Regions from separate parts of the Yersinia alsatica genome, predicted to be linked through region 2. Evidence: predicted binding sites of a transcription regulator. Region 2 holds the regulator's gene; each other region holds the start of a gene.

Region 1 (4,290 bases), 420 kb from region 2:
GTGGCAGTTACCCAAATAGCCCGGTAAGTTGGCGCGTTTGACCAGTTTATCCAGTAATTCTTGGGGGAAACTGTTTTCCACATCACTGAAATAGCCCCAGTCGAACAATACCGGCACACCAGCAATTTCCCAGTGACCTGATGGGGTGTCTTTGCCGGAAGATAACTCGCTGGCATAACCATAGGCACCAATGATGTCTGCGTTCTTATCCAGCCCTACCGGGAATTTGCCGGTAGATTCTTCGGCTGCTTTACCCAAGCCTAAACGGCTCAGGTTAGGTAATTTTAACGGGCCGCTACGACCAATATCGGCTTCACCACGGGCGCAGGCCTCAGCGATGTGGCCCAAAGTATCGGCCCCTTCGTCGCCAAATTTCTTAGCATCAGCGCTAGCGCCAATACCAAATGAGTCTAATACCATAATAAATGTACGTTTCATCATTTTCTCCTGCATAGGTTCGCACGCTTAGCGGCTCCCCTTAAAGTATGGCGTTTATTCAGTAATACGGCGATAAACCACAGGGGTTTCTTCCGGCGCTTTATCACCCAAAGTAATTGCTGCGCGAACCGCATCTGCCGCCAGTTGCCAATCATCTTCATTATTGGCATGAATCACGGTTAATGGCTGTTGGCTGTCAACACGGGCACCCAGACGGGCCATGTCGGTAAGACCAACACTGTAATCAATAGAATCAGTTGCCCGACGACGGCCTCCGCCAAGGGAAACCACAGCCATACCTAGGGCGCGGGTATCCATGGCAGTGATAATACCCGGCCGCTCGGCAAATACGGGTTTGCTCAACATGGCGGCAGGTAAATAGCTGTCATAGCGTTCAACAAAATCGCTCGGGCCTTTTTGTGCCGCAACCATGCGACCAAAGACTTCCGCCGCTTTGCCGTTATCCAATACCGCTTGCAGTTTGGCTCTGGCATCAGCAGCATCTTGCGCCAAACCACCTGATAGCAGCATTTCGACACAGAGTGCCATTGTCACTTCCAGCAAGCGTGGGTTACGGTACTCTCCGGTCAGGAAGCGCACCGCTTCGCGCACTTCAACCGCATTACCGGCACTGGAAGCCAATACCTGATTCATGTCGGTCAACAGCGCAGTGGTTTTACAACCCGCACCATTTGCCACACTCACGATAGCCTGTGCTAAGTCTTCAGATAACTGATAAGTCGGCATAAAAGCACCTGAGCCAACTTTAACATCCATCACCAGCGCATCCAGACCTTCAGCCAGTTTCTTCGCCAGAATAGAAGCGGTGATCAGTGGGATGGAATCCACTGTGGCGGTAATATCACGGGTGGCATAGAAGCGTTTATCCGCCGGTGCCAGTGAGCTGGTTTGACCAATAATAGCCACACCGACATCCTGAATGATTTTGCGAAATGCACTGTCATCAGGGAAAATATCAAAACCGGGGATAGCTTCCAGTTTGTCCAATGTTCCGCCAGTATGTCCCAAACCACGGCCTGAAATCATTGGCACATAGCCACCGCAAGCGGCAACCATCGGGCCAAGCATCAGAGAAGTTACGTCGCCGACACCGCCGGTGGAGTGTTTATCCACAATTGGGCCGTTGAGGTTGAGGCTCTTCCAGTTCAGTACCGTGCCGGAATCGCGCATTGCCATGGTGAGCGCCACGCGTTCAGGCATCGTCATGTCGTGGAAATAGATGGTCATTGCCAAAGCAGCAATCTGCCCTTCGGAAACCACATTGTCGCGAATACCATTGATAAAGAACCGAATTTCTTCTTCGCTCAGTGGCTGACCGTCGCGTTTTTTACGGATAATTTCTTGTGCCAGAAACAAGGCATCCCCCTGCTTGACGTCAATATGGAAAAAGCTGCACTGCGGCAACCTAGCCCGCAGTGCATCTGCTCAGTGCAATCACTGTGAAAACGATTAGTAGCCGCTGGTTTTGCTGTCGCTTTGATGACCCAGTGTTGTCAACAAGCTGCCTAACAGACTGGAGGCACCAAAACGGAAATGGCAAGCATCAGCCCAGCCTTCACCCATCAGTTTATCGGCCAGTTGCAAGAACTGTGCGGCATCTTCAGCGGTGCGTACGCCCCCCGCCGGTTTGAAGCCGACGGTTTTCTCCACACCTAAGTCACGAATAGTGCGCATCATGATGTCGGCACTTTCCAGCGTGGCATTGACCGGCACTTTACCGGTAGAGGTTTTAATGAAATCAGCCCCCGCTTTGATAGCAATCTCGGAAGCCTGACGAATTAAATGTTCTTGTTTTAATTCACCCGATTCAATAATCACTTTCAATAACACATTCGCGGCAGCGCAGGCTTCTTTGCACACTTTCACTAATTCGAAGCCCACTTTATCGTTACCAGCCATTAAGGCGCGATAAGGGAAAACCACATCCACTTCGTCGGCACCATAAGCAATCGCCGCACGGGTTTCAGCCAGTGCAATAGCAATATCATCATTGCCATGTGGGAAGTTGGTCACCGTTGCAATACGGATCTCAGGTGTCCCCTGCTCACGTAATGTCTTACGAGCAATAGGAATAAAGCGAGGATAAATACAGACTGCCGCAGTATTGCCAGCAGGACTTTTAGCCTGATGACACAAAGCGATGACTTTATCGTCGGTATCATCGTCATTCAGGGTAGTTAAATCCATTAAACTCAGCGCGCGTTTGGCATAATCATTCAGATTCGCGCAGGCGGTTAAATCGGTCATAAAACTCTCCAACACTTTTCAGCTTCGGCACATTGCCAAAACTGAGCATTTATTTATGAGCGGGCAAAGAGACCGGCTTGGTCTCTCTGGTAATTAAGCTCAATACGTTGGCGAGCGGACTTGGTTCCTTGAAGATAGCCCCACGGATAACACCCTGGGTAGCAATTGAGATCCATCTCACCGCACTAACTCATAACTCTATTTGAACACGTTACACAGCCATGAGATGTGTTCAGATTCACACTAATCAATAGTAACTTGTAACGAGACTAAATTATATGTGATTAAAGTCACAAAATAACCTGATTTATGCCCTACTGACAATAAATGCCCACTCGCATCAAGAATAGCTTATAGGCAGGAATCCACCTGATTATTGGCATGAGCCACAAGACAATTAGGCGTTAGTCGCGCCGATAGTTTGGGGCGGGCAGCGCACCAGAACCGCAGCATACACACAGTATGTGACGGTGATGAGCACTGCCCAACGTCCCTACTTATTAATGAATAATATCCAGTAAATTAGTCTAATCAGAGAGCCAAGAAGAAGCCGGCAATAGTGGCGCTCATCAAATTCGATAATGTCCCTGCGGCCACCGCTTTCAGACCAAAGCGCGCGATGTCATGGCGCCGACCAGGCGCCATACTGCCGAGTCCACCCAACAAAATGGCAACAGACGACAAGTTGGCAAAGCCACACAATGCGAAGGAGATTATGGCTTTAGAATGTTCAGATAGCACCTGCAAACCAGCCGCTCTAACTAGCTCTTCGGACTGGAGATACTGACCGAAGTTCATAAATGCCACAAATTCGTTCACGATGATTTTCTGGCCGATAAAGGAACCTGCCACCATCGCCTCACTCCATGGAATGCCGATCAGATAAGCAATAGGTGAGAACACCCAGCCCAGAATCAGTTCCATCGAGAGTTGTGGGTAATCGAACCAGCCGCCAATACCACCCAGAATACCATTGAGCAATGCAATCAATGCGATAAAGGCTAATAACATCGCCCCGACATTCAACGCCAGTTGCATACCGGACGCCGCGCCAGATGCCGCTGCATCAATAACGTTAGCCGGGCGCTCATCTTCAGCAATCAGAGTGGTAGCATCGACGGTATCATGGGTTTTTTCAGTCTCTGGCACCATCAATTTAGCGAACAGTAACCCACCGGGTGCCGCCATAAAGGAAGCCGCAATCAGGTACTCCAGCGGTACGCCCATCTGCGCATAACCGGCCAATACTGAACCGGCAACCGAGGCTAAACCACCACACATGACAGCGAACAATTCAGATTGGGTCATGGTAGCGATATAAGGACGCACCACCAATGGAGCCTCTGTTTGCCCAACAAAGATATTGGCAGTTGCAGAGAGGGATTCGGTACGCGATGTCCCCAACAGCTTTTGCAGCCCGCCGCCTAATACCCGAATAACCAGCTGCATCACGCCGAGGTAATATAAAACGGCAATTAATGAAGAGAAAAATACGATGACGGGCAAGACTCGCAGCGCAAATACAAAACCACCGCCGCCAAAGACTTCAAACATTTTGTCGGAAACTAAACCGCCAAACATAAA
Region 2 (4,290 bases):
TCATTGGCGCAGAAAGTCGAAGATGTTCGCCGCCAGTTGGTCAGTGGTGAAGCGGTATTAGTGTGGTCTGAGTTACACGAAACCATCAATATTATGCCGCGCGGCGCATTTCGTGCTGGAGCAGAAGAGTCCCAATAGCCCTTGCCTTGTCACGCGAGCCTTTAAGTAAAATCAGAGTGACAAGCCGGAGACTTTGCCCTAAAAATAACCATTAACCATAAAAAAACAGGCAATTTCAGCCCGTCCACTGAGTTAACTAACCCCATGGAGTTACAGCTAATATGTCAACTAAACATCCGGTTATAGCCGTTACCGGCTCAAGTGGCGCAGGGACGACAACCACCAGCCTGGCGTTTCGCAAGATTTTTCAGCAATTGAATATCCGCGCGGCGCAAATTGAAGGTGACAGCTTCCATCGCTACACCCGCCCCGAAATGGATGCCGCTATCCGTAAGGCCCGGGATCAAGGTCGGCATATTAGCTATTTTGGCCCAGAGGCCAATGATTTTGGTCAGTTAGAAGAGAGTGTTTCGCAATATGGCGCGTTGGGTACCGGACGCTCACGTAAGTATTTGCACACCTATGATGAAGCGGTGCCCTATAACCAGATTCCCGGCACTTTCACCCCGTGGGAGGCCCTGCCAGAACCCACCGACGTGCTGTTTTATGAAGGTCTGCACGGCGGTGTCGTGACCGAGCATCATGATGTGGCGAAACATGTGGATTTACTGGTCGGCGTGGTGCCAATAGTCAATCTGGAGTGGATTCAAAAACTGGTGCGGGATACTGGCGAACGTGGTCATTCTCGTGAGGCGGTGATGGATTCGGTGGTGCGCTCCATGGACGACTATATCAATTACATTACGCCCCAATTCTCGCGTACCCATATTAACTTCCAGCGCGTGCCCACTGTCGACACTTCCAACCCTTTTGCCGCCAAAGCAATCCCATCGCTGGATGAAAGCTTCGTTGTTATTCATTTTAGAGGCTTGGATCAAATCGATTTCCCTTACTTGCTGGCAATGCTGCAAGGGTCGTTTATATCAAATATCAATACGTTGGTGGTGCCCGGCGGCAAGATGGGGCTGGCAATGGAGCTGATCATGGCTCCGCTGGTTCAGCAACTGTTGGAAGGTAAGAAAATTATTTAATCTTCTACGTACTTGAAGTGGCAACCAATATCTCCGCAGCTTCAAGTACGTAGAGTTTGCTTACGCGATTTCGCGGATTTCAAAACTGTGGGTAATCTTGGCCGCTTTCCCCAACATCAAAGAAACCGAGCAATATTTTTCAGCTGACAGCTCAACCGCCCGCTCAACAATTTTGTCGGTCAAACCTTTGCCACTGACAATAAAGTGCAGGTTGATTTGCGTAAACAAGCGCGGAGCCTCTTCCCGGCGCTGTGAAGTTAACGTCACTTCGCAATCGCGCACATCGTTACGCCCTTTTTGCAAAATAGACACGACATCAATGGCACTACAGCCGCCTGCTGACATTAATAGCATTTCCATTGGGCTTGGTGCTTTGTCTCCGGCATTACCATCCATCAAAACTTGATGACCTGATGCGGATTCACCCAAAAATGTCAGTCCTTCAACCCACTTTACACGTGCCTGCATAACTCTTGCTCCCGGTTAAATTTTCTGATTCAGACTACCCTTTCATTTACAAACTGGCAATGTAACCCGATGTTCATCATGCTGAAGCGATACAACACAAGACAGTAGCTTCATCCTGTGCTACAAACAGAACCGAAAGTGTTGTTTCTAGAATTAAATGGGGTAGTGATCAATACTCAGTGAAGGGTTTCTATCCGGTACGTATCTTGGCTATACCTTTCGGCAGTTGAGCAAATTAATATGCTAAGAGAAAGTGTATTTTATAAGCACGCCGTGCAGGGAACTCTGAGCCCTGTTAAGTTAGGCAGCGATAACAACAGAGGATAACAGCGAATGGTTCTCGGCAAGCCACAAACAGACCCGACTCTCGAATGGTTCCTGTCTCATTGCCATATCCACAAATATCCATCGAAGAGTACGCTAATTCACCAAGGTGAAAAGGCCGAAACGCTTTACTACATCGTGAAAGGCTCCGTTGCGGTGCTTATCAAAGATGAAGAAGGTAAAGAGATGATTCTCTCCTATCTAAACCAAGGGGATTTCATCGGCGAGCTTGGATTATTTGAAGAAGGCCAAGAACGTAGTGCCTGGGTCAGAGCAAAAACCGCCTGTGAAGTGGCTGAAATTTCTTACAAAAAATTCCGTCAGCTGATTCAGGTAAATCCAGATATCTTGATGCGCCTGTCTTCACAAATGGCGAGCCGCCTACAAATTACATCAGAGAAAGTGGGTAACCTCGCCTTCCTTGATGTAACTGGGCGCATTGCACAAACGCTGCTTAATCTGGCAAAACAACCTGATGCCATGACCCACCCAGATGGGATGCAGATTAAAATTACCCGCCAGGAAATTGGTCAAATAGTTGGCTGCTCCCGCGAAACTGTGGGGCGCATACTAAAAATGCTGGAAGATCAAAACCTGATCTCCGCACACGGTAAAACGATTGTCGTTTACGGCACCCGTTAATTCCCCATAAACCAGTGCCGATTACCCTCGGCACTGGTTTTCTTCGCTTGTGTGATTAATAAATTTCTGGGGCCTACATGAAGTGGCAACGGCTTATTTATCATCCTGAAGTTAACTATGCACTCCGCCAAACATTGGTTCTCTGCCTGCCCGCAGCATTGGGCTTTGCCATTGGCGATTTGCGGCTGGGATTAATGTTCTCCCTGATACCCGCATGCTGCAATATTGCCGCGCTAGATACTCCACACCAACATTTTTTCCGACGCCTGATTATTGGCGGCACCATTTTTACCCTGAGTAGCTTCCTAACCCAGCAGTTGCTGATGTGGGATATTCCGTTACCTTGGGTGATGTTGGGGTTGGCGCTCACTCTCGGAGTCTCTGGTGCTATTAGCCCGCTCAATGGCCGCATGTTACCTGCCGCACTGATCGCCGCCATATTCAGCCTCAGCATGGTAGGGCGCGCACCTATTTGGCAGGCACCATTGATGTGTGCGGTGGGGACCCTCTGGTACGGTGGTTTTACCTGGATCTGGTTCCGGCTCTGTAAAGACCAACCCATCCGCGAGCCTCTGAGCCAGCTTTATCGTTTACTGGCTGATTATTGCGATGCTAAATACAGTTTGTTTGACCAGCATCTTGAGCCAGAAAAAGCCATGCCGCCATTGCTCGACAGGCAACAAGCTATAATGGATAAAATTAATCAGCTTTATCAACAATTTAACTTGTTATCGAATGCCACTAAAACTGAGCAAAAGCGGCTAGTGGGCTTGTTCCAGATGGCACTCGATTTGCAGGAGCACATTACTGCGGCACTCAATCAGCCAGAAAAAGTGCAAGAGCTGATTGACCAGAGCCCGATAATTACGGTGCTTCACCGCAATATGGATAATATCTCGGCCCAGATGCGCACCATTGCCGACGATATTCTCTACCACCACCGCGCGAAAGAACATTTCAGTGCTGGCGATGCACTCGTCGAACTCGAAGAAATTGCCCAACAGCATCCAGACAATTCGGTTGCGCAATTCTGCTATTACCACATCAGCCATGTTACCCAGATCCTGAGTGACCGCCGTCCGCAATATGACCGCGACTTGATGGCCAGTCAGTTATCCCAACCTCTCTGGCCAGCATTCGTCAGCTATTTATCGTTTAAATCCAGTCCATTGCGCGATGCCGCCCGCATGGGGGTGACGTTGGCCGCAGGGAGCTACATCGGTACTCTGATCCACTTACCTAAACCTTACTGGATCTTACTCACCGTGATGCTGGTCACGCAAAACGGGTATAACGCCACCAAGATACGTATTCATCACCGTGCCATGGGGACTTTAATTGGGCTGATATTGGCGGCGGGTTTATTGCACTTACAGATGCCGGAAGGGACGACATTGAGCATTATGTTGCTCATCACTTTGCTCGCCAGTCTGGTACAGCGCAAAAACTACGGTTTATCCGTAATCGGCAGAACGATTACTGCGGTGTATATCTTGCAGTTATTGACCGGCGAAGGGGCTGACTTCTTAGTTCCGCGTTTGCTCGACACCTTGATAGGCTGTGCTTTGGCCTTTGCCAGCGCCCTGTGGTTGTGGCCTCAGTGGCAAAGCGGCCTGCTGCGTAAAAATGCCCATCAGGCATTGGAGAAATACCAGAAAATCCTACAATTGTTGCTGACCCCTGACCCGAATATTGGGCAACTGGC
Region 3 (4,290 bases), 1.6 Mb from region 2:
CGCGACTTTCCCAGCCTCCCTTCTCTTGCATGCACAGTGGCATATCAAAATGGTAGAGGTTGATAAAGGGCGTGATGCCCTGCGCCAATAAGGAATCAATTACCGCGTTATAGAAGGTGACGGCTTTAGGGTTAAGCTCGCCGTCACCGTTCGGGATCAGCCTCGACCATGAAATCGATGTCCTGAAAGTATTATGTCCCAGCTGTTTTAACAACAGGATATCCTGCTGATAATTATCGTAAAAGCTGGAGGTGTTTTCCGGGCCAATCTGGTCATGAAAACGTTCTGGTGCAATGTCATACCAATAATCGAAGATATTCTTGCTCTTGCCATCCTGCAATGACGCCCCTTCAGATTGGGTTGCAGAAGTGGCACTACCCCACCAGAAATCATCGGGAAATTGATATTTCATTCCAGCCTCCAGCCTTGTACATTCAATAGGGTTACTGATTAAAATTTCAAGCTATCAGCTATCTCTTCTTCGCTTTGAACTTCACGGTCTATCTCGTTCTGTGCTTTGTTAGCAATAATCACAAACGGCAGATAAATCATGGTGGCAACCCCGAGGTTGAACAGACTTAACAGCATCGCAGCAATACTGCCGTTGGTATTAAAGAATGCTCCCAAGCCGACCGGCATGGTCCAAGGTGCAATGTTGGTGATTGGCGGAATAAAACCTGTGTAATACGCGATTGAGGTAATAATTGCCAAGACCGGCTGAACCAAGATAAACGGAATAAAGAACAGCGGGTTCATAATGACTGGCAAGCCGAACAAGATAGGTTCGTTAATCTGGAACACACTCGCTGGCGCACCCAGTTTTGCTACCTGACGATAATCTTCACGGCGGGAGCCGATAAAGATTGCAATAACCAGCCCAAGTGTTGCCCCGGTGCCGCCCAGGAAGATATAGGAGTCAACGAAAGGTTTGGCCCACATATGGAACTCTTTGCCCGCAGCTATTGCCGCTGCAACCGAACCATATTGGGTATAAGTGGCTACGTTTTCCAAGGCAAACGGCATCATGATGCCACTTTCCAGTGCCGATAAGGCCATCGCACCGTGTATGCCGAAGAACCACAACAGTGAAGAGCACATGACATACACCCAACCTACCACACTGCCCATTTTCGACAGCGGCGCTGAAATGGTATCCATGATGATCTGGTGGAAGTTAGTGCCATGCAATCCAAGGGAGTAAGCAATGACGCCCATAATGGAAAGAATGATAAAGCCAGGAATCAGGGCAGAGAACGAGCGGGCAACCGAAGTCGGCACACTGTCTGGCAAGCGGATAACCCAGTTACGCCGCACGATAAAGGCAAAGACCTCTGCCACTACCAAGCCGATGATAATACCCGAGATAATATTCGCGCCACCCAACCAGTTGGCACCAACGGCATAAGCATCGCCAACACTGTAAGGTGTTACGGTCATAAAGGCCGCGATGGCCAACAGAGCCGAAGCCAGCGGATCGACTCTTTTCTCTTCGGCCAAGGCCATACTGATAAAGAATGGCGTCATTAATGACATGATGCCGAGCGTACCGTTATAGACGTTGCCGCCAATTGCTTTAAAACCATTGAGGGTGGTAATGGTATCAGCATCCAAACGGATGCCCATCGAGAAGAAAAACGACCCTTCGCCAAAGCTTAAGAACACGTTATTGATAAGAACGAACATTGCACCCGTCAGGGTTAATGGCATCAGCCGAATAAACCCATTCTTGATAGCATTAATATGTTGCTGTTTGCCAATCTTAATGGCGAAGGGCAATATGACCCTTTCCAGAGAATTAATAAATGCGCTCACAGTGCTCCCCTTATTGTTTTGCTTTTTTTATTGCGGCAACAGCAGCTTTTAATACCCCTAAACCATCGACTTTGCCGTAAAGGATCGAGTCAATCACTTCAACGGGTTTGTTAGGGAACATTTTGGTGACTTCTGGCAACATGTAAGCAATCTGCGGCCCTAATAGGATGACATCGGCTTCTTTACCATGTTGTGCTGCCAGCGCTTCCGGGTAAGCATTGATAACCACTGGCACTTCATACTTCTCTGCTTGTACTTTCATTTTGGAAACCAGTAGCGAGGTCGACATACCGGCTGAGCAAAATAGATAAATTTTTTTCTTTTCCATACCCAACACCTTTTGAGGTTCAAAAGACACAAGTTATTCATATGCCAGTGCAATGGTGAATTCCCTTTATCTGTACTCTATCGTGCCCCTTGCCCAGCTCCATTGTTTCTGGTTGTCGGCAGTATACGGAGTTGACATACAAGCCAGTAATTCGAGCATCACTATAATCGTCTCTAATTGACTTTTCATATTGATGCTCTTCACATTTCTCAGCGATTACAATGTGATGCTCATCGCAAAATGATTATTTTTTTGCTCGGCGAATTAAGTTTAATTCATTTGTATTTCATATGGTTAGTTTTTATTTGCCTATTGATAAGCAACAAAATAAAACAGTAAAAATGAATTGAAACATCTGAAAGGATAAATTAGGGAATCTTATTGGTTTGATAATCGTTTCATCCAAACTTTTCCACTTTTTATCGCAGTTTTTGCTGGCGGCTTTATTCGTGAAGCGAAGTCCATGCCGCTATTTTAACTATCACTGCGTCGCTAATCTGCTGTTCAGCATCACAGGTTTTTGATTCGAAATAGCCGATTTTCTATTAATACTCTAAAGTTAACAGGTGTTTGCACATTTATGGAGTGAGTGATGACGTTATTTGGAAATAGAACACCGACCTATCGCCTGAGCTGGCAATTAGTTAGATTGCTCGTGCTCAGTGTGTTTATCTCGACGCCCGTGTTAGCCGCCCCTTCTCCCACCGTAACAGTCACTGAATTACAAGATGGACTTGATCATCCTTGGTCACTGGCATTCTTGCCTGATAACGGCGGAATTCTCATTACTGAACGCGCCGGGCAATTGCGTTTATGGCAGCCAGGAAAGCCATTATCAGCCCCGTTGCAAGGGGTGCCCGCAGTTTATGCCAAGGGGCAAGGCGGCCTATTCGAAGTGGCCTTATCACCGAAATTTACTCAAGATCGCCGCGTATACCTCAGTTTCGCTGAGGAGGGGAAAGAGGGAAAAGCCGGTACCGCAGTGGGCTATGGCCGCCTTAATCCTCAAGGCACAGCGATTGAAAACTTCAAGGTATTTTTCCGCCAACAGCCCAAATTATCGACGGGCAATCACTTCGGTGGAAAATTGGCCTTTGATGAGCAAGAGCATATTTTTATTACCTTGGGTGAGAATAATCAGCGCCCTACCGCCCAGGATCTGAGCTTACATCAGGGTAAAGCTGTGCGTCTAACCCTTGACGGTAAGGTACCAAAAGATAATCCATTTGCTAATAAGTCTCCCGCAAGGCCAGAGATCTGGTCCTATGGTCATCGTAATCCGCAAGGGTTGGCGCTTAACCCATGGAGTGGAGTGATGTGGTCCAATGAACATGGGCCTAAAGGCGGTGATGAGATTAATATCCTGATAGCCGGGAAAAACTATGGCTGGCCATTGGCTACTCACGGAGTGAACTATTCCGGCCTCGCCATCCCTGAGGCCAAAGGCACTCATGTCGATGGCACCCAACAGCCCGCATACTATTGGGAAAAATCTCCAGGTATCAGTGGCATGGCATTTTATGATGCCGCTCGCTTCCCCAGTTGGCAACATTCGTTGTTTATTGGCGCATTGGCTCAGAAAGAGTTAATTCGCTTGCAACTCGATGACGATAAAGTGATTTCCGAGGAGCGCCTGCTAGGAGATCGCGCTGAACGCATCCGTGACGTGCGCGTCGGGCCCGACGGTTATGTTTACCTGTTAACCGATGAGAGCAACGGTAAACTTCTGAAAGTCGGTCTCGCAACGACCCCATAGTAAGTCTGCTGCTGACAACAAAAAGCCGGAGAAACTTTCCGGCTTTTGCATTACTCCTAATACAGACTCTGTAACCTCAAATTACCGGTCTGATGAAGCTTGCCACAGATTTAGCTGACCGTCGGTAACATGCTGATCAATAGCGGTTAACTCTGCCGCTGTGAATGTAAGATTATTCAGTGCAGCACAATTTTCCTCAAGTTGTTCAGGCCGACTGGCACCAATCAAAACGGACGTCACACGGCTATCTTTCAGTAACCAGCTCAATGCCATTTGTGCCAATGATTGCCCACGCTGTTCAGCTAATTCATTCAACAACTTGATGCTATGCAGATTTGCTGCGGACAGCATGTTTTCTTTCAGCGAGCCGCCGGCTTCTTTTTTCATCCGCGAA

What was found. Region 2 encodes CRP, which controls carbon source genes, mostly activating them, when cyclic AMP is high. Its sites were predicted from a motif close to ATGTGANNNNNNTCACAT; they were not measured.
Positions count from the first base shown of each region.
Region 1: the regulator CRP is predicted to act here: its motif matches at 2,985-3,002, upstream of deoC (deoxyribose-phosphate aldolase).
Region 3: the regulator CRP is predicted to act here: its motif matches at 2,362-2,379, upstream of N0H69_RS08415 (PTS sugar transporter subunit IIB).

Region 1 covers NZ_CP104006.1:697,974-702,263, reverse strand. The annotation lists gene deoB (phosphopentomutase) at 1-438, opposite strand, end outside; gene deoA (thymidine phosphorylase) at 493-1,815, opposite strand; gene deoC (deoxyribose-phosphate aldolase) at 1,909-2,706, opposite strand; gene N0H69_RS03110 (NupC/NupG family nucleoside CNT transporter) at 3,238-4,290, opposite strand, start outside.
Region 2 covers NZ_CP104006.1:274,061-278,350, reverse strand. The annotation lists gene N0H69_RS01110 (YheU family protein) at 1-138, shown strand, start outside; gene N0H69_RS01105 (phosphoribulokinase) at 282-1,151, shown strand; gene N0H69_RS01100 (OsmC family protein) at 1,212-1,619, opposite strand; gene crp (cAMP-activated global transcriptional regulator CRP) at 1,953-2,585, shown strand; gene N0H69_RS01090 (YccS/YhfK family putative transporter) at 2,663-4,290, shown strand, end outside.
Region 3 covers NZ_CP104006.1:1,904,660-1,908,949, reverse strand. The annotation lists gene gmuD (6-phospho-beta-glucosidase GmuD) at 1-412, opposite strand, end outside; gene chbC (PTS N,N'-diacetylchitobiose transporter subunit IIC) at 451-1,812, opposite strand; gene N0H69_RS08415 (PTS sugar transporter subunit IIB) at 1,823-2,140, opposite strand; gene N0H69_RS08410 (PQQ-dependent sugar dehydrogenase) at 2,733-3,896, shown strand; gene mgrA (L-glyceraldehyde 3-phosphate reductase) at 3,978-4,290, opposite strand, start outside.